2 regions of the Calorimonas adulescens genome follow, and region 2 is predicted to be linked to the other one. Evidence: riboswitches for the same ligand, from Rfam matches in the RefSeq annotation. Region 2 holds a riboswitch; the other holds the start of a gene.
What was found. A riboswitch is a leader RNA that binds a small molecule or an ion and turns the genes downstream of it on or off. The one in region 2 is predicted to bind cyclic di-AMP.
Positions count from the first base shown of each region.

Region 1: linked by a shared signal. The riboswitch ahead of FWJ32_RS05735 (C40 family peptidase) and the one ahead of FWJ32_RS08710 (NAD/NADP-dependent octopine/nopaline dehydrogenase family protein) in region 2 are both predicted to bind cyclic di-AMP.

Region 1 is NZ_VTPS01000007.1:29,238-40,151, forward strand. Features, by position in the region: gene rsxE (electron transport complex subunit RsxE) at 1-514, opposite strand, end outside; gene FWJ32_RS05710 (RnfABCDGE type electron transport complex subunit G) at 536-1,135, opposite strand; gene FWJ32_RS05715 (RnfABCDGE type electron transport complex subunit D) at 1,128-2,093, opposite strand; gene rsxC (electron transport complex subunit RsxC) at 2,106-3,437, opposite strand; gene FWJ32_RS05725 (hypothetical protein) at 3,592-4,350, opposite strand; gene typA (translational GTPase TypA) at 4,426-6,258, opposite strand; gene FWJ32_RS05735 (C40 family peptidase) at 6,362-7,036, opposite strand; cyclic di-AMP (ydaO/yuaA leader) riboswitch at 7,039-7,174, opposite strand; tRNA gene FWJ32_RS05740 (tRNA-Leu) at 7,202-7,288, opposite strand; gene FWJ32_RS05745 (nicotinate phosphoribosyltransferase) at 7,342-8,376, opposite strand; gene FWJ32_RS05750 (lytic transglycosylase domain-containing protein) at 8,377-8,967, opposite strand; gene coaE (dephospho-CoA kinase) at 9,027-9,632, opposite strand; gene polA (DNA polymerase I) at 9,693-10,914, opposite strand, start outside.
Region 2 is NZ_VTPS01000012.1:41,475-52,388, forward strand. Features, by position in the region: gene spoIIE (stage II sporulation protein E) at 1-529, opposite strand, end outside; gene FWJ32_RS08705 (cobalamin B12-binding domain-containing protein) at 654-2,306, opposite strand; gene FWJ32_RS08710 (NAD/NADP-dependent octopine/nopaline dehydrogenase family protein) at 2,303-3,403, opposite strand; cyclic di-AMP (ydaO/yuaA leader) riboswitch at 3,408-3,531, opposite strand; cyclic di-AMP (ydaO/yuaA leader) riboswitch at 3,654-3,776, opposite strand; gene FWJ32_RS08715 (hypothetical protein) at 3,902-5,314, shown strand; gene FWJ32_RS08720 (CapA family protein) at 5,311-6,423, opposite strand; gene FWJ32_RS08725 (ferredoxin domain-containing protein) at 6,575-7,102, shown strand; gene FWJ32_RS08730 (stalk domain-containing protein) at 7,119-8,546, opposite strand; gene FWJ32_RS08735 (radical SAM protein) at 8,783-9,709, opposite strand; gene FWJ32_RS08740 (GNAT family N-acetyltransferase) at 9,715-10,254, opposite strand; gene FWJ32_RS08745 (ribonuclease FAU-1 family protein) at 10,374-10,763, shown strand; gene FWJ32_RS08750 (DUF445 domain-containing protein) at 10,877-10,914, opposite strand, start outside.

The DNA of each region.
Region 1 (10,914 bases), on a different contig from region 2:
TTAACAGAACGGGTTGAAATGTTGCCGGCATTACCTGAATTCCAAGGAAAGTACCGTTGCCAAGAACTTCCCTTACGCCGCTTATTATAACCAAAGCAAAGGTAAATCCAAGTCCCATCCCTAAAGAATCAAAGAATGTATTTATAACAGGGTTTTTCGATGCAAAGCCCTCTGCCCTGGCCATGATTATACAGTTGACAACTATCAATGAAATATACAGTTTCAACACATTATATAAGCTCAAAAAATATGCATTCATAAGCATTGATACTATAGTTGTAAAGGTAGCAATACTGATAACAAATATAGGCATCCTAATCTTATCAGGTGTTATCTTCCTAAGTGCAGAAATTATCACACATGAACCAATCAGCACAAAAGTAGTAGCAAGGCCCATTGCAATACCATTAGCGACAGCATTGGTTACAGCAAGGGTTGGACATAATCCTACAACCATTCTAAATGTAGGGTTTTCTCTCCATAGTCCCCTTGTCAAATCAACTAAATAACCCATAAACGTACCCCCCTTTGCCTATCACTTATTAATCCTATTAAATACATCTATTGCCGTTTGCACACCATTTGTTACTGCTGTAGAGGTTATTGTTGCGCCAGTCAAAGCCTCTATCTCATTCGCACTGGATGGCGGGACCTTTACTAACTTCAGCTGCATATCTGCAGTCTTACCCTTAAACTGAGCCTGCCATTTTGGGTCTTGAGCTTTGGCACCAAGTCCCGGTGTTTCCGAATGGTTTACTATGTTTATACCTGTCAACTTACCATCTTTTGTTATCCCAACAATAGTCTCCACCGGCCCACCATACCCTTGAGGCGCCACCTTTATAACATACCCTAACACATTTCCACTGTCTTTAGCCATATCAACTGATTTAACTATCTCTTTCTCATCACCACTTAAAAGTGATTCCCACTCTGATGTATCCATAGGTGTAAACTCTTTTGCTCCAGGAAAAGCCGTCATCTTAGCTTGATCTTCAGCAATTTTATTCTGTTCTGCAATAGGCCCTTTTGTAATGGCATTTACAAATCCTAAAGCTGCACCTGCAACACCAGCAATCAATAGCAATATAAGTCCAGTAACAATTATATCCCTTATGCCATTATTCTTAGGCAACCTTCTTCACCTCCCCGGTTCCAAACACCTTTGGCATTGTATACCTGTCTATCAGAGGCGTTACCATATTCATTATTAATATAGAATAAGACACACCCTCAGGATAACCGCCCCATAGTCTGATTACACTGGTGAGAAGTCCGCAGCCTATGCCCATGATAATTTGTCCTAAAGGTGTAACGGGCGATGTGGGATAGTCTGTAGCCATGAAAAATGCTCCCAGAATCAATCCTCCACCCAATATATGATACATAAACTGCCCTGTAAAAAGACCATTTGGGCCAAATATCCATGTAATTACACCAACTGTAATAATAAATGAAAGTGGTATCCTAAGGTTAATGACCCTCCTATAGAGGAGATACGCCGCACCTATAAGCAGTGCCAGCGCTGACGTTTCACCAATCGTACCTCCAATGTTCCCTACAAACATAGACCATAGACTGGGCAGCTGTGCCCCTACGGCTTCAGAACCTTTTAATATTGCAAGCGGTGTCGCTGATGACACTCCATCCACTGCACCCGGCGTTGTCCATGTAGTCATCTGGACAGGCCATGAAGCCAGCAGAAAAGCTCTTGCGGCAAGTGCCGGGTTTACAAAGTTATTGCCTATGCCACCAAAACACATCTTAACAATGGCTATCGCAAAAAAAGAACCTACTGCTGGAATCCACCACGGTACAGTTGGTGGAACATTAAAAGCTACTAACATACCCGTAACTACAGCACTGAAATCATCAATAGTAATCTCTTTGTGAGTCAGAACCTCTATAACATACTCCGTGAGAACTGCCGTTGCAACTGATATTATGGTAAGCATAAGTGCTCTAATTCCAAAAAATATCGTACCAGCAATCAATGCAGGTATCAACGCAATAACAACATCTAACATAATTCTTTCAATTCTAAACTCCGAACGAACATGTGGTGATGAGGTGACAAGAAACTGGTTATCCATTCAATACCCCCCTTAGGCCTGTTTTCTTCTTTTAGCCAGTATTTCTCTTTTAGCCAGTCTGATAGACTCTACAAGCGGTCTATTGCATGGGCAGATATACGAACATGATCCACACTCAATACAGTCCAGCGCATGATATTTCTCTGCAGTGTTAAAATCGTTATTTAATGCATAAGCACTTATAAATAACGGCATTAGATTCATAGGACATACATCCACACATTTTGCACATCTTGTACACGGTCTTATCTTTTCTGGTTTAGTAAGTTCTTCAGGTAAGATGAGTATCCCCGATGTGCCTTTTATAACCGGCAGCTCCAAAGTAAACTGGGTAATGCCCATCATAGGGCCACCTGTAATCAATTTGCCCGGCTCACCATTAAAGCCACCACAATATTCTACCAAATCTTTTAACATTGTACCAATCCTCACGAGGAGATTTTTTGGATTTTTTACCGCTTGGCCGGTAACTGTGACAATCCTTTCGACAAGAGGCATACCCTCTTTTATGGCCCTTGCAATAGCATGGGACGTGCCCACATTGTCTACTACAACACCAACATCGGCGGGCAATCCCCCAGAAGGCACCTCACGTCCCGTCACAGCCTTGATTAGCTGTTTCTCTCCCCCCTGTGGATATTTTGTAGCCAGCCTTACTACCTCCACACCATCAATACCTGATGCGGCCTTTTCCATTGCCTCTATAGCATCAGGTTTATTTATCTCAATGGCAATATATCCTCTCTTTACACCGAGGGCCTTAAGTATGGCTCTTAATCCAAAAACAATCATCTCTGGGTGTTCTACCATTAACCTATGGTCACAGGTAAGATATGGCTCACACTCAGCACCATTTATTATTACTGTATCAACACTCTTGTCAGGAGGAGGCGAAAGCTTAACATGCGTTGGGAATGCAGCTCCTCCCATACCGGCAATCCCGGCCTCCTTGATAATGTTTTTAATATCATCAGCAGAAAGGTCTTCAAGATCACCCTTTGGCTTCACACTCTCATCCAGCGTATCTAAGTGGTCATTCTCAATGACCACAGAATTAACAAACCTGCCGCTGGGGTGCATCCTTGGTTCTACAGCCTTTACCTTACCTGAAACACTTGAGTGCACAGGTACAGAAACAAACCCTTTTGCCTCCCCGATCTTCTGACCTAGCTTTACCTCATCACCAGCTTTAACGATGGGTTCGCATGGGGCACCTGTATGCTGGGAAAGCGGTATCACGACCTCATCAGGTACAGGCATTCTTTCTATCGGTAAACGGTTTGTGAGCTCTTTGTTATAGTGTGGGTGAACACCACCCTTAAAGGTAAGTATTTGAGCGCACATCTAATCTTATCACTCCTTTAAATTTAAGTGGGACTAATACTTATTCTACAGTGTCCCCCATAAATCCTTTTTTGTTAAAAATTTAATTATTATATCTTGAGCACTGTATACAAGTTATATTTTAACATAAAGTTTATCAATATAAAAGTTCAATTTAAAAATTATATAATCTCATATCTTCTAATTCTGCTATCAGTTTTTTATATAAATCCAACGATTCATATATAGACTTTTGTAATATATAAAATGACTTCCCGTCATTTAACATAGTAGATATTTCAAGTTTATCAACAGCATCCTCTTGCACCACTAAAATATCCTCTAATTCTCTTTTGCAGTTGCAATCTATGTCCCACTCATCCAAGAGCTTTCCCATATCATCCACCATCTTTATGAGTTCCGGCAGACTGTCATTATTATATTTTTTTGTTATCAAGTCTACACTCAATTGACTTTCTTTATCCATAATTAAAATTGCCTTATTCAAACATTCATCCAAAAGTTCCACCTCATCATGTTTTTGCTCAAGGTACGGGATCGTTATACTGCTTTCTCTCTTTTCTTCTGACACGGCTTTAATTCTCATCAAACTTAAAGCCTCAACCAATTTGTCTGCATTTTTTTTAGAAAAGGTAATGGCTGTAAGGTTGTTTCCATTTATAGGGTATACCTCTGATGATAAAAAAGGTCCGACAGCGTTGATTTCGTAATAAATAAGCGGGCGTACCTCATAGACATATATGCTTTCTGTATGAGTGGGTTCTAACTGCTTATATAGAGGAGCAACCAAATTAGATATTATATTATTCGATAAGTAGAACGATAATAACGGGATTATCATTAAAAACAGAATCATCCCAACGTATATTCTCATTTTCTGTCTTTTATTAACATTTTGTCTTTTCACCCTCATAGTCTTTCCCCCATTATTTATCATTTATGTTATATATTGTAAAATAAATATTAAAAAAAATAAAGGGGCCCACCCCTATTTCTGTCCCGACTTCACCATCTTCCCTGCTTTTTTATATCTATCTTTCTGAGACAGTATCTTTTTCCTTATCCTTATTGATAATGGTGTAACCTCCAGTAGTTCGTCATCAGCCAGAAAATCAAGTGCCTCTTCCAGACTCAAGGTTTTGGGAGCAGCAAGTCTGATAGCTTCATCGGCAGTTGCAGACCTCATGTTTGTGAGATGTTTCTTTTTGCATACATTGACATCTATATCTTCCTCGCGGTTGTTTTCTCCCACTACCATCCCCTCATACACCTCTACTCCAGGACCTACGAAAAGGGCACCTCTCTCCTGAGCATTATTGAGCCCGTAGGTTGTTGTGGTACCTGCCTCCGAAGCAACTAATGAACCATGATTTCTTTGTTTTATCTCTCCTTTATACGGCTGATAATCTATAAAAACATGGTTCATTATGCCATTACCCTTGGTATCAGTTAAAAACTCCGTCCTGTAGCCCATAATTCCTCTTGATGGTATATTGAACTCCAGCCTTATATACCCCTTGTCATTAGGCGTCATATTAATTAGTTCTGCCTTCCTCGGGCCCAATTTTTCCATAACAATCCCCATATATTCCTCAGGAACATCTATCATCAGTAGCTCTATCGGTTCATACCTTTTCCCATGTACGTTTTTGTATATAACCTCTGGTTTCGACACCTGGAACTCATATCCCTCTCTCCTCATGGTCTCAATTAATATGGACAAATGCAGTTCACCTCTACCTGAAACCTTAAAGGTATCTGGGCTGTCCGTATCCTCTACCCTCAAGGAGACATTTGTCTCTAATTCTTTATACAACCTATCTCTAAGATGTCTTGATGTAACATACTGGCCCTCTTTCCCGGCAAACGGGCTATTGTTGGTAGAAAAACTCATGGTAATTGTAGGTTCTTCTATTTCTACAAATTCCACAGCCTCAGGGAAATCAACATCAGCTATCGTTTCACCTATCTCTATATCTGGTATCCCAGATACAGCAACAATATCACCCATCAGTGCACTTTCAGCTGCCACTCTTTTTAAAGATTCATACTGGTATACTGTACCAATCTTACCTTTAACAACAGTACCATCCTTCTTTACAACGCTAACCTGTTGACCGCCTGTTATACTGCCCCTAATTATTCTGCCAATGGCCAGCCTGCCAACATAGTCGTCATAATCTAAATTTGTTACCAATAGTTGTAAAGGTCCGTCCACATCGCCTTCCGGCGCAGGTATGGAGTTTATAATGGTATCAAAAAGCGGCTTTAAATTATAGCCACTATCATTAAGGTCATACTTGGCAACCGCATCGCGTGCTGATGTATACACAATTGGAAAATCAATCTGTTCATCGGAGGCGCCAAGATCTATAAAAAGGTTTAGTACCTCATCTATTACTTCATATGGCCTGGCGTCGGGTCTGTCAATTTTATTTATTACAACTACGGGTTTTAAATTTAACGACAGGGCTTTGCCAAGGACAAAGCGCGTTTGAGGCATTGGCCCCTCACTGGCATCAACAAGAAGAAGGACACCGTCCACCATTTTTAAAACCCTTTCGACTTCTCCACCAAAATCAGCATGTCCCGGAGTATCTACAATATTTATTTTAATATCGTTATATCTTACCGCAGTATTTTTGGCCAGTATGGTAATGCCTCTCTCCCTTTCCAGTTCATTGGAATCCATTATCCTTTCATCTACTTTTTGATTTTCCCTAAAAATACCGCTCTGTTTGAGCATTCCATCTACCAGTGTAGTCTTACCATGGTCCACATGGGCTATTAGAGCTATATTTCTTATATCATTCCTCTTCACAGTTTAACATACCCCTTCCAAATAAAAAATGGATACATTAGTACCCATTGGCTAAACAGTATTATATTATATACCTTTAAATGATCTCTGTCAATGCCTATAATTACTTCACACGCCTTGCGGCTGCATAATGGTCATTATAATAACCGGAGAGGAGTGTGTCAATACGCACCTCATCACCGCCTGAAGAGCTATGAATAAAATTGCCATCACCAATGTATATTCCAACATGGTTAATTCTTTTCGAACCAAGAGTTTTAAAAAATACCAGGTCTCCCACCTCAAGATCTTCCTTATCCACTGCCTCTCCAAACCTTGACTGTTCCAGTGACGTCCTCGGTAGTTCTACCCCAAAATTCTTATAGACATAAGAAACAAACCCTGAACAGTCAAACCCCTTGGGCGATGACCCTCCATATGCGTATTTAACACCCAAAAACCTTTCTGCAAAGTCTACAATGTCTCTGAGCCCATTGCCCCTTGATACATCCTCTTTCCCTAATGATACATATGAAGCACTCATCCAACCCTCTCTGCCATCGGATAACTTTACCTGATACCACCCATCTGTCTTACCCAGCACCATTACAACATTATTTATATCTACCTGAGTAATCACTTTTGAGTCAAGGCTAGGGTCTTCCCTCAAATTGACATTGTCACCGGTTACTATACCCCTGGGAAATTCATCAGCAAGAACAGGATTAAAGAAACCAGCAAGCATAAGCGATGTGGATAGTACAGAAATCCCTAACAGGAATCTACTATATGTCCTCATTTGATTTCTCCCTTCTCATGCCTCCGAGGTTAGCTGACGGGTTCGGGCCGAAGGTAACCCTACCATCAGGCGAAACTGATAGATTCACCCCAAAATACGTCCCCCGTACCTTTTGCAAGGATTCGGCAGCCTTAGATAAATATGTATCTAACATGGATATAAAAATGGTGCCGAGAGCGGGACTCGAACCCGCATGAGGAATCCCTCACTACCCCCTCAAAGTAGCGTGTCTGCCAGTTCCACCATCTCGGCACATTCAACGAAAATTATTATAATATAAGTTTGGACATAAGTCAATACAGTAATTATATCATTTTCACAAGTTTTGGGTTTTCTATTATTCCAGGTATTCTACCCCTCTTGGCAATCGGCTTACCATCCACCTCTTTTAAATCCATCGTCATATCTATCGGTTTAGCATCTGAAATAAAACTGCCCACTCCAAAAGCATCTACACCTGCATCAGCCAGTTCAGCTATTTTTTCTGGATAAAGGCCACCCGAAACAATAATTTTGACATTTTTATAACCCTTTTGGTCCAGTCTGGCCCTAATTTCCTTTATAAGTTCGGGGGTTACCCCACCTCTTTCGCTGGGCGTATCTACCCTTATCCCATAAAGCCTGTCTCCTAAAAGTTCTGCCACTCTAATGGCTTCTTCAGCCTCATCTTTGAATGTATCAATGAGTATTGTCCTGTTTTCGTCTGGCTTTGATATTTCATCATATGCCTTTGCTACCGTCAATGTGTCACCGGCAATCAAAAAAGCAGCGTGTGGTACTGTACCGGTCGGCTCTTTTCCAAACAGTTTTGCTCCCAGTATACAGCTCGCATTGTCAGCCCCACCTACTAATGCTGCCCTTTCCATGACAGGAGCTACAGCAGGATGCACATGCCTTGCGCCAAAGCACAGCAGTGGTTTCCCCTTGCACGCTTCTTTGGCTTTTCTCGCAGCCGTCGCCCATGCACAGGAGCTTGCGAGCATTCCCAATATAACTGTTTCATAAACACCAAACTCTGAGTAGGGCCCTTTGATCCTCACAAGTGTATCCTTGGGGTTGAATGTATCCCCCTCTTTTAAAGCCCATACCTCAACGTTTTTATTCCTTAATATGCCCAATGCCTCAGTAATACCAGCAAATACCCCTTCTTCTCTCGCAAAAATCTCGGCGGTTACAGGAGTATCTCCAAGACCCAGGTGATTTAATATATCCATCGTCCTCAAAAAGTACACATCAGTTGTCTTTCCCTCTAGTATCTCTTCATGGGTTGCAGAAAACAATTTCCTGTCATGTTCTATCTTAACCCTTTCAAGGTCATTCAGGCTTTTCATTTGTTCCATTTATGTTATTCCCTTCTTTCTTTTGCCTTCGTAAAGTCTTGTAAAAATATGATAGTTTCTAATTATCTTATCTACATAATCCCTCGTTTCCTTAAATGGGATACTCTTTAGTTTTTCCCCATCATCACTATATTCCTTATCATTCAACCATTTTTGTACATTTCCTCTCCCAGCATTATAAGCCGCAAATACCAGGACAGGATCTTTAAATTCACTGTTGAGATTATTTATATACCAGCAACCAAATCTTATATTTACCTCAGGATTATAGAGAAGATCTTCATTATAGTTTTCAATCCCAAGGTTTTCCGCAATCCACTTTCCTGTATCAGGTTGTATCTGCATCAGTCCGATGGCACCCTTGCTTGATTTAGCTTCAGGATTAAAATTACTTTCCGCTTTTATTACTGCCAACACAAGATAAGGGTCAATTCCATATTCAACGGCATATCTTTCAACTATATCCATATACTTTGTGGGATAAATCATCTTCTGTACAGTGTTATATACCTTCAGCGAAACAAGTATGAGCAATAAAAAAAGTAAGACAGCAATTATTACGCCTATCCATTTACGAGGAATAAAAATCAATGGAATATACCCCCACATTGCAGATACCATACATTAATATAATTCTATGTAGGCCCAAATTAATTATTCTTTTTTATCACCCTTTCCCAAAGTTTACTTATCTGTTTTCTAATATATCCTATGTCTTTACTGTTGTCAATCACATAGTCAGCATACTTTACCTTCTCGCTTAACGGCATCTGCATGCGTATACGGTTCATGGCATCTTCATATGATAGTTTATCTCTCTCTATAAGTCTTTTTATCTGCTTGTCTTTGTCTATTGAAACTACCCAAACCTCGTCTACCATATTTTGCAGCCCCATTTCAATCAGTATTGCGGCGTCCAGTATTACAGCCCTTTCTTTCCCTTTTTCTTTCTCTGCATCTATAATTTCTTTTATTCTCTGGATTATACGTGGATGAGTTATAGCGTTTAGCTTATCCAATTTTTCCTTATCCGCAAACACTATATTCCCAAGTTTTTTTCTATCTATCTCTCCATCAGGTAGAAGTATGTCATTTCCATAGTAATCGATAATTTCTTTCCATGCCTCACTCCCTTTTTTAATGATCTCTCTTGAAATTTCATCTGCATCTATTACGTAAGCTCCCATTTCCCTTAATATATTTGAAACAGTGCTCTTTCCGCTGGCAATTCCCCCTGTTAACCCTATCACCTTCATTTTACAACCCATTCCCTTCATTACACTTTTAGGTACAAAAGCAATAAGTGGTTTAGCAACTCACTTGGCATCATACCAATTATTGCCATATTTTATTTCGGCTATCAGCGGTACCTTCAAGTTGACTGCATTCTCCATTTCCCACCTTACAATTTCCTTAATTTCATCCAACTCTTCCTTAAGTACGTCAAATATCAGCTCGTCATGAACCTGCAGTATGAGCTTTGATTTAAAATCTTTTATCTTCTTATGCACATTGACCATAGCTATCTTTATTATGTCAGCAGCGCTACCCTGTATAGGGGTATTCATTGCAATTCGTTCTCCAAACATACGTATATTTCTGTTTTTGGAGGTTATTTCCGGTACATAACGCCTTCTATTCATAATGGTGGTAACATAGCCCAGTTCTTTAGCCTTTTTTACACACTCATCAAGGTATTCCTTTACCTGAGGATATCTCTTGAAATAGCTCCTGATGTATTCAGCGGCCACCTCCCTTGGGATCCGAAGGTCTCTGGCCAGGCCAAAATCACTTATGCCATATACTATTCCAAAGTTCACAGCCTTGGCACTTCTTCTCATCTCGGGCGTAACCTTATCTATAGGTACATTAAATACCTCTGAAGCGGTCCTTGTATGAATGTCTTCACCAGCGATAAAGGAACCTATGAGGTTTTCATCACTCGATAGATGTGCAAGTACCCTTAGCTCTATCTGAGAGTAATCTGCGGAGAGAATAACGTGTTTGTCATCTGATGGTATAAATACTTTTCGTATCTGTCTTCCAATATCTGTTCTAATTGGTATATTTTGTAGGTTTGGCTCAGTGCTGCTTATTCTTCCCGTTGCAGTTACAGTTTGATTGAAACTGGTATGGATTTTAGCGCTCTTTTCAGTAAGTTTTATAAATCCATCAATATAAGTGGATTTTAATTTGGATATCTGCCTGTACTCCAGTATTTTTGCCACGATATCATGCTGAGGTGCCAGCTCTTCCAGGACTTCAGCATCTGTAGAATAGCCCGTCTTAGTCTTTTTTATAACCGGCAGGCCAAGTTTTTCAAATAAAATATGGGAGAGCTGTTTTGGCGAATTGATATTAAATTCTTCTCCTGCAAGATTATAAATCTCCTTTGTTATACTGGTGAGTTGTTCAGTAAATTCACTGTCTAACCTCAAAAGCTCATTCCTATCGATATTAAAGCCAGTACATTCCATATCAGCCAGTACCATGACAAGAGGCATTTCTATATCATTAAACAGCCTGTCCATAGAGAGT
Region 2 (10,914 bases):
AGGATATAATCTCCTCTTTGCTGAGATACTTCCTTGATGTGGAGCCCTGTACTATATCCAGTGCATTGTCAAAGACAAATACCGTAGAAAACACAATTACAGATTCCAGCACCACTAATATCAGGTCATACATTATGCGTCCTGTTAAAAAATACATCACCAGGCCTACTGTAAATACCGCAGATGCGGTAATCAAGGCCCTTACATTGGCTTTTGCTACGGGCTTTAAAAAATATAAAAGGGCAGCAACGACTGCATAAGTTACTATATATCTTATGGTATTCGGAAACATGCCTGAACTGAGAAGCCCCAAAATGCAGAAGGCAGAGATGACTATGTTCGTTCTGTTCCTGCCTGTAATACTGCCTATATAGGCCAGGCCAAAGGGAAAACTTCCATAAAACACCCCGACCCTGCCTATAAAAAATCCCATTATTGAGAGAAGCACAAATTTTTCTATAAAACTCCTAAGTTTGAATGTACCCTTCACAGTATCTGAAGCATTTCTTTCAACATTATCAGCATACATACCAATCCCTCCATAGAAAGATTATACCAATTTATGGAAGGATAATTTGTAAATATTTGGTACAAGAATGCATATAAATTATGACAAAAAAAGACACACCCGCATGGTGTGTCTTTTTTGCCGGTTATGCCGGCACCCTTTCAGTGCTATTGAGTATCCTGTCAAGCCTTTCCCTCTCAGCAAGGACCCTGCCATCCTTTTCGTCATAGGCATATAGAGCTCCATTGATAAGCCTTGTGGCAAGGGTACCATTGGCCATACTGTTTCCCTTAAGATGGGGGGCATCCAGGATCCCCATTTTTATAGCCCTGGCTATCACTATAGGGTCAGCAAGAGGGTCTTTTGAGCCTTGCCCTACGGCCTTGACAGCATCAATTATTGCAAGGGCATCGGCCACCAGTTCGTCCTTGCGCCTCATTATTTCTCCATCGGCGGTGACATCAGGAGCTCCCTGCATATGGTTCTTTACAACACCTCTCACCAGTTTTGCGCTCTCTATCACATCCTCTGGAGTTGCAGCATGGTGAGCCTCACAAAATCCCACCACATGATAGATATGGGGTTTTATAGCCATAGCTGTATAGCATGATGCGGCAAGCTGCCCCTTGGCCATGTAAAGGTCGGTGGGGAAGCTGGCCAGGCCCGCTCTTGCCTGCCTGTAGGTTATAAAGTCATCATCATGGAGTGATTCCACCAGTTCAATAGCTGCAAGCATTTTTGCTATATCCATCCTTGGAGACTCGTTGGGAGGAAGGTTAAACATATACTGGGCAACATAGTGCCTTACACCCATCTTTTTGGCATTGTATGCCGCAAGGTATGAGGCTGCCACATATATGGCATCGTGGGCATCCCTCAAACCCCAGTGGTGGGCCTCATTAACCTCTACAGGCACTCCCCTCTCTCCATGCCATCTCATGAGCTGTTGATTTTCTGCTATAGAGGTTACAAGGTCCCTCGGTCCCCTGCCATCCAGCCGGTTATACCAGCAGAGGGGGATGGCTGCCCAGGCATTGTGTATGGTATCTAAAAGCATCTTTGCCATTTCAAATACATTATTGGTACCGCTGTAGCATCTTAATAGAGGATAGTTCCCTGTTCTTGAATTTTCATACAATGCCTTGAAATCTTCCGCAGTACGTAGGGGTGCTCCTCCTGCCCCATCAAGGTCATGGTCCATTTTTTCAGGCTCAAAGAAGTGTTCCTGGGCATTTTGGTCGGGGGCAATGGATATGACATCAACCACCTTTGACTCGGCAATCTTTCTCACACCCTCAATGGTCGCCCCAAGGTCAGGAAGCCCAAAATGGTGTCTTATTACAGGGAATGGATATTTGCTTTCTATCCTGCCTATCAGGCTTTGAGGATAAATCTCATTCTTTTCCCTGTTATCCTCTATGCCCTTCAGATACATGATGGTATCATCCATGTCCCCCGACCCATCAAATATTTTTTCAAATATCCTGTACTGCCTTGCAACATCGGCCGTTGGCTCAGTACCTCCAAATACCCATTTTATATCCTTGAGCCTGTATCTCTCTATTCCAGAATCTATTTTATCGAGTAACGGTTTTAATGCAGATGGTGTAAGCCTGTAGCTTATGCCTACCATGTACGGGCTGTGCTCAATTGCGGCCTCAATGATCCTTTCTGGCGCCACGGCAGGCCCCATAAACATGGTATCGTAACCCTGTTCCTCGGCTAACTTCAGGAAGTTCATAATACCTGCTACATGGACGTCGTTGCCAAGTGCGGCTGCTATTATTAGCCTCTTCATAACGACACCTCCTTCTCATAAGCAAAGTTACCTTCAGCATATGCCAGTATCTCGTCTTTTGTTAACCCATCTAAACCCAATCTTCTGGCATTTCTTCCGTTCTCCCAGTAGTCTATGCCGTGCATACAGGATGCCAGTTGTATTACAGACTTGATTGTGGGCGTATCCACACCCACCTCATTGCCAAGAGAGGCAATAGGCACAAGGCTGTTTGGGACATCCTCAAATATATACCTTGTGTTCACGGTTGCTGGTGCCTTTATACCCTTATAAGCCCTTGTGTTCTGGATGGCCTCATAGAGTGTCTTCCCCTTGGCTCCGTATGTCTCTTCCAACCATTTTTTTGCTGAAGGCAATTTTATGCCCAGCGCCCTTGCCACTCGAAGCCTCTCCATATCTATCCTCTCCAAAACAGTAGCCACTGAGGGGGATACACCTTCAAGATAATATTCAAAACCGTCATTATCAGCCTCTATTCTGCCTGTATTAAGCAGTGTGGGTGCCGGGTGAAATACTGCCCCAATGTTATTAAGACTCGTCTCCAGCACATTTTTGGCAGGCACAAACTGCGGATATGCCTTATTTATCATCTTTACGGTAGGCCAGACCATAAATGAAGGTATTGTGGCAAAGAACACGATGTTTTTTACACTGTTAATCCTTATAGTCCCTGGCTCTTTCTCTCTGCAGGCATAAATAAGGGTCTCTGCCTCTCCTATAGTTACTCTTCTGTCCATGTTAAGCTGCCTTAAGATATTGTTAAACTCAAGAGCCCCTCCTGTCCTTCCCGGGTTTAATACAATCACCTGACCGTCTTTAAGGTAAGGGATTACGGCATAAGCAATATCCCTGTGCCCTGAGGCAGGCACCGTAACCATTATAATGTCTGCATCCTTTACCGCTTCCCTTATATCAGAGGTAAGGTCCGGTGTTCCAAAACCCTCTACCTCTCCCTCTAAGGTTATGCCTCCCCTTTGCCTTAACCTCTCTATCTTCTCTGGAGACCTGTTATATAGGGTTACGTCAAAGCCCATGATAGAGAGGTGCGCAGCCATAGCCTGGCCGCCGTTTCCAGCACCAATTACTGCAAACTTCATAGACAACTCCCCTTTCTACGCTTACGAGGTTAGCTGACGGGTTAGGGCTGAAAGAGTTGGCCCTTCCTTACGGATTCACCCCGGATAGTTGGTTCCCCCGCTCCTTTTGGATTCAGCGTTAATTTAATATTATATTTAATTTTATACTGCAGAATACGGACATTCCTCATCTGCAAAACCTATTTCTGTAGCAGAATATAAACTTTAGTAAAAGAAAAGCTATGGAGAAACCATAGCTTTCATTAGTCTACTCTCCTCTTTCAATGCTTACGAGGTTAGCTGACGGGTTAGAGCTGAAAGAGTTGCTCTTCCTTACGGATTCACCCCGGATAATTGGTTCCCCCGCTCCTTTCGGATTCAGCAGTTAATTTAATATTGAATTGGTGATTTTATTTTAATATAATAGAATGGATTTGTCAATAGAGTGATAACAAAATTTTGTTGTTATTTTTCGACATATTTATATATAATTTAATTCAATTTATTTGGAGGTTGGCAATGAAAAACTATAAACAGATAATTAAAGATTCAAGAGGGAATAAGGAGCAGATGCACAGGTTTTTTGAAGAGATATCTGCTGAAATCACCTCAAACAATTACATCCTTACAATGGACTACTCTGTAAACAACATGTACAATTTTTTTAAAGCTTTCAGGTTTAACAGGTTTATAAAGTCATTCCCTTCAGAATTTACCCTGCCCGTAATTGAAGGGCTGCGATTTATTGAGGTTAATCTACCTGAGTGCATAAATCTCTCGGAGGAAAATATTAAGGCCTTTGTACCTTTAAAAGAGAACCTGTTACAAATTCTGGAGGGGGTTTTATACGCTATTGATGATCTAAACATCCTCCTATCATTATATGAACAGGAGTTAGTGGTTAAAGATGTAACAAGTGACCTACGACCTTTATATGACAGTGACCATCAATTTATTGACGATATGATGGGTTATCTGTATGCTGCAATAGAGAAAGACGAGAACGGAACCACTGTCAATAAAAACATTAAAAGCCTTATACTGCTCTTGCCCATGGGTTTTGTCAAAAACGAGTTCCTATCATATGTGGAAAGGGTTTTAAATGAGGCTCTTTCCAATATGTCACCCTCTGGCATTAAAGCAGTATGTCAAAATCTCGCCAGCCTCACCAACCATACGTCCAATCCATATTACCTTAAGCTTTATGAAATAGCTAAGGAATATGGACTGGATAAAAGGCCGGGCGGCCTTTCATATGAAGAGATAGTCTCAGGTATGCATTTTATAAGTTTCTTTTCCAATGCATTAAATCTCTTCAAATCAATTTTAACCTCCATTCTTTCAATTGGAGATATCATAACAGACAGCCTGGCCGCAAACTGCATCGACATGAATAATTACTTATATTTAAGCAGTATGATTGATGACTATATAAACGGCAGAAGGATAGCGGTAAAACTATCTCCTCCTGACAGAAGCATGATGAAAGATCACCTAAAACTTCTCTCCACCTTAACCCAGTACGGCAATGAGTTTATTTCGTCAGGTATTGATACTCTGACACTCTCACAGGTAATATACAAAGGCATGGGGTTTGCTTTTTATGACACAAAGGAGGACAACCTATTATCAGAGCTATTTAATCTTTTCGAGCATGACATGGATGAGAACCCAGCCGAAGAAGAATTTATAGATGATAACATAAAGGATATCGTAAAAATGATAGATGACGAGATAAGCCATTTTCCTGCATTCTTCAGAAAGGAAAGGATGAAATATATTATGAACATTCTACCGGTAGGGTTTAATAGCATGGATGAGTTGCATGAATATATCCATATGAGTTTGGACACATTGAGCAATGAACGGTCGTTGTATTATGTCGAGACACTGGTGGCATCGCTTATAAGCAAAAACGAGGGTCATGACTAATCCCGACCCTCAATCCTTATCTTCCCTGTAGCCTTTTCAATATTTATCTGCGTATCAAATTCCTCTGAAAGGGACTTTAACATGTCCAGTATTTCTTCTCCTTTTTCACCGGTGGCCGGTGTTGGCTTTACCTTATCCTCTATTACAAAGGGACTAATAACCGCTTCACTCAATTTACCGTCATTAAAATTGAGCCCAAGGACTATACTTTCTTTATTTCTACTGTCATTCTGGTCAAAGACAAAATTCCCGAGACTGTAGGCTACAAGGCCACCCTTGTATACCTCAATACCCTGAAGTATATGCGGATGACTCCCTATTACCACGCTGGCCCCGGCATCTATCATCTCATGGGCCATCTGCCGCTGTTCTGCAGGAACTATGGTGCTCTCCTCAACACCCCAGTGTGGCATGACGATGACTATGTCAGCAGCTTCTCTTGCCTTCTTTATATCATCAACTATCGTCCCTATGTCCAAGGGGGCTGTCCCGCATCTGTCCTTTAGCGCCTCCATAGTCCTGCCATCCCTGCTCCATTTTACATTGTAAAACTGGTTATACCCCAGCACGGCTACCTTTATGCCATCTATGTCCTTTATATACGGTGTCCTGGACTCTGCTATGTTACTCCCGGCACCTACAGTCGATATACCATTTTTTCTTAATATGTCCACGGTATCCATAAAGGCATCCTCACCATAGTCCATGGTATGGTTGTTGGCAAGGGAGAGGACATCAAATCCAAGGTATTTAAGCGTCTCTACTGCCTCAGGCCTGGCCCTCAGGTATATGCCTTTTCCCTCCATTTTCTCCCCTCTCTCGGATATGACACACTCCAGGTTTCCGACAGCCATATCTGACTGTATATATGGTTTAATATCCTCAAATGGTCCTGTGTATCCCTGGTTCTTAAGCCTTGTGCCAACCCCTCTTCCCAGCATGATATCCCCAACTGCGGTGATATAGGTATGCCTCGTCACTGCTCCAGGCTCTTTTGTTTCACCTCCATCATATGTGACCTCCCCTACAGTCCTATCAACAGCTTTGACAGTGCATCCTGATAAAAAAATCGACATAAGAATCAAAAATAAAGACAGATATTTTTTCATACCTTCATTATACCATTAAGGTATTGTTTCTGCGACAATAAATTGCCTTATCCTGTAATACCATCCACAGGCATTCTTGATACATACAACCAGTCTGCGTACTTTACACCATTAAATTTTTGAATTAAAATGTATACAGGGAGGGATACATATGGATATAATGGAAATTGTGGCAGGTCTTATGGAACTTTCTGCCAGAACAGCCCCCAAGGCGTCAGGCCAGGACTATGTGGAGTCAAAAATATTAACGGGAGACATCTTAGACCAACTTGCCGACGAAATGGCGAAATTTGGCCAAGAGGTTAAAAAGGTCAATTTCGACAGGGATGGCAATAATGTGAGGAATTCTGACGCCGTGCTCCTTCTGTCACTCAAAGAGCCAAGGGATGCCGGCCTTAACTGCGGAGCGTGTGGATATGAGGATTGTGCAAGTTACCGCAGCGCAGGCAAAAAAGAAGGCCCTGAGTTTAAGGGGCCAATATGCGCGTGGAGGCTTTTAGATTTAGGGATTGCCCTCGGCTCTGCTGTAAAGACAGCCAGCATATTAAACGCAGATAACCGCATCATGTATCGTGTGGGTGTGGTGGCACGAAAAATGGGCCTTATAGAAGGCGACATTGTTGTGGGGATACCCATCTCCGCGACAGGTAAAAGCATATATTTCGACAGAAAGAATTAAGCTGCCTATAAGCAGCTTAATTTATTATTACCGCATCTTTCCCTCCTACATTGGTAAAGAATGCAGCCATATGGGTTACACTGTACGTACCATCCTCATTTTTTTCAATTTCTTCAGTTTTAAAGGCAGATGGATACGTGCTGAATGTGTCCATGTAGTAAACCCCGCCTCCAACAGTTTTGCCTGGATACTGGGACTCTACCTCTCTTAATATTTCCCCCATCCAATTGGATATGTCCGTTTTGTGACCATTAAGCAGCGCAGAGAGCCAGTTATGATAGCTTACACCAGACCCGTCAAAGGCAGCCAGGACTATAATATTACCCTCGTCTGATTCTGATACAGAAAACCAGTCTATCCAGATGTCAAGGTCATTGATATTTGCATATGAGTAATTGTCAGCCAGATACTGTGCAAAGTCTTCATAGCTCATCTCTCTCCTGAGGTCATCAAATGTCATGTCAATGGCCTGGCCCTTTATCATATCTTTAACCTCATTGATAGGTATGGCAAAGTTGATGTTCTGCCCGGCTAAATATGTGGCAAACGTTATACCGATAACCTCTCCCCTGCTGTTGAAAAGCGCACCACCACTGCTCCCGAAAGAGACCGGTGCTGTAAACTGTATGTCCCCATTCCTGATGGCGCTTACTATTCCCTCTGAAACAGTATTGTCAAGGCCAAGAGGACTTCCTATAGCCACCACCTTTTCCCCTACCTCCACATTGTCAGAATCACCCAGAGACACAAAGGGGAAGTCCTCGCCTTCCACCTTCAAGACAGCTATATCTCTTTTCGTGTCGTAATACCTCACCACGCCCGCCTTGTACCTGTCCTCTCCCAGCACAAATTCGGCCGTATCAATTCCCTTTATCACATGATAGTTAGTAACTACAGAACCGGAGGAATCTATTAAAAATCCACTCCCTTCGGATATCTCTTCTCCATTTCTGTTGTATCCGATGATACTGCCTACTGCCCTTTGGTTCCTGGCTATTTCCACGGTCGACAGATCTTCAGAGCTCTTTTCCCTGTAATTAACCGTTATTGTTTGGGTATCATTGTTATAGTTTACGTTGCCATCAAAAGACTCACCTATAAACCTCAATGGGACAAAGGTATATCCGTCAATAATCCTTGCAGCCTCAGAAAGCGGCACGGCCTGGCCATTTACATAGCCATTGCTGCTGCCTATGGTAAGCTGTACAACCCTATCTCCTTTTATTCCTGTCACCGTCCTTGTCTCATCATTCCAGTACACCTTGGCCCCCATAGCCTCAAAGAACGGGCGCATCGGCACAAGTGTAGTACCATTCTCTATAATTGGAGCAGGATTAAATTTATGGTTCTCGCCATTTATATAAATGCTGACCCCTGCCGCATAAGCCGGCACAACAGCCAAAAGTACAGAGACCATGATGATAAAAATTATCGCCCTCTTCATTTTAATCACCTCTCTCACATTATATCACATTTGCCCGACACAACCCTCCCTGACTAATATCCCTTTGTTTTAGAAAACCGTGCACTAAACCTGCGGCCATCACTGCGTTTTTACATTTAGATCCACAAATATACAGGCACACCTTGGCTCGCTATACAGTAAACTGCAGCCGTAGAGTCCCTCATCTAATCAATATAACTGATGCGTTTATATCGGTCAAATTCAGTAAGTATACCTTACATGCCATGTTCTATAGGTTCTGGCACTGTCAAGCCCTCTAAGTCAAAGTCAGGTACATACTCATCTGAAGAAGATTCCATTTCCTGTACATATCCGTTTTCAAGGCCAATGTTAAAGAAATAGTCTATTATAGAGTCATACTCCTTCTCTGTAACCCTCTTATTTAACTCAGGAATGTCCTTTGCCCTGTAGAGAGGCACGTATTGTGACATTATGCTCACGTATACCCCTGCTGGCAGATTACCCCTTATCCAGTCCAGTACCCGTTTGGAGTCCTCCAGTTGTCCCGGTATCATTAAATGCCTTATAATGAGGCCCTTTTTGATGATGCCCTCATCATCTAAGGCCACTTCGCCAACCTGATGATACATCTCTAAGATAGCCTTAGTGGCTACATCAAAGTAGTGCGGAGCCGACGAGAGGCGGAAAGCCAACATATCGTCATTATACTTCAGGTCTGGAAGATATACATCCACCAGTCCGGTTAACATCTTTAATGCCTCGACATTTTCATAGGCATTGGTGTTATAGACCACCGGTATGGCCAGGCCGCTTTCCTTTGCCAGCCTTATAGCCTCTGCTACCTGAGGTATATATATAGTAGGAGTCACAAGGTTTATGTTGTGGGCGCCTTTATCCTGCAGCCTTAAAAACACAGTGGCAAGTTCCCTGATGCCCACCTCTTTGCCGAAATCCTCCTGGCTTATCCTGTAATTCTGACAGAACTTACACCTCAAGTTGCAGCCAGAAAAGAACACTGTACCGGAGCCTTTTGTCCCGCTTATACAGGGTTCCTCCCACTGGTGAAGGTAGGCCTTGGCAACCTTTACCTTATCATCTGCTCTGCAGATGCCCGTCTCTCCCTTTCTCCTGTTTACCCTGCAGTCCCACGGGCACAGCCTGCATTCTTCCAGCGCCTCCATGCATCTCACCCCTTTCTGAACTCCTCCTCCAGGATACCCATAATATATTCGTTTACATACCTGCCATGCTTGTATACGGCCTCTCTTATAAGCCCTTCCTTTTTAAAGCCGCACTTCTCATAACACCTTATAGCCCTCTCATTGAAGTCGTAAACATGCAGATACACCCTGTGCATGTTCATCTCATTGAAAAGAAAATCAAGCAGGAGTCTTATGGCCTCAGCCCCAAGACCGCGGTTTCTATTCTCTTCTCTTCCTATACCTATAGCAATCTCACAGTTCCTGTTCTTCCAGTCTACATTATGATAGGATATGTTACCAATATACTCTCTGTTCTCATTGAGTATGATTGCAAACTCACCCGACTGTCTTCTGTCCTTATCTCTTTGAGCCCTTTCCCTCACAGATTCAACAGTGGCCGGATATGGCACCCCCGGTATCTTATAATCCCTGGCATCCTCGCTGTTTCTTATCTCTACAAACTTCTCATAGTATTCCTCAGTAAAAGGCACAAGCTCTACCCTCTCACCCTTAAACATCGTCATAACCACCCCCCAGAAATATTATATTGAATTATACCATGACAGAAACGGGGATACAATGTTAAAATGATATGGGGGTGTATATATGGTCTTGCCAGAACATGCGGTTGTAAAACTAAAAGATGAAATTATGGATAGATGATTATGACCTCGGCCTGTTTAAGATTCAGAAAAAAGATGAGGGATTAGAGGTATACTTCAAAGACAGGATGTTTAACATTTTCAGGATAGTGCGAAATGGCTCGCTGGTTGGGTACTACATAAACATGTCCAGCCCCGTCCGTAAGTACATGAACAAACTGGAGTTTACTGATTATGCCATAGATATATGTATATCTCCTGACGGCAGATATGAAATCCTCGACATGGACGAGTATGAGGAGTTCAAGTACAGAATAGATGATGATGAAAACAAAAAGATGCTAATGGAATTTGAGGATATTAAAAAATCCCTCGAAACAGGAGGGATTGGATATATAAATGACCTGCTGTCTGTACTTTTAAATAATTGAGGGTGTCATGACAATATATGCATATATGAAGCCCCTATAAGCTTGAAAACTTTATAAATGTCAGGTAGATGAGGGCAGCAGACATGCACACAGGATAAGCCCACAAATCCAAATCAAATTACCTGCACCAGTATCCCCTCAACTAATCCAA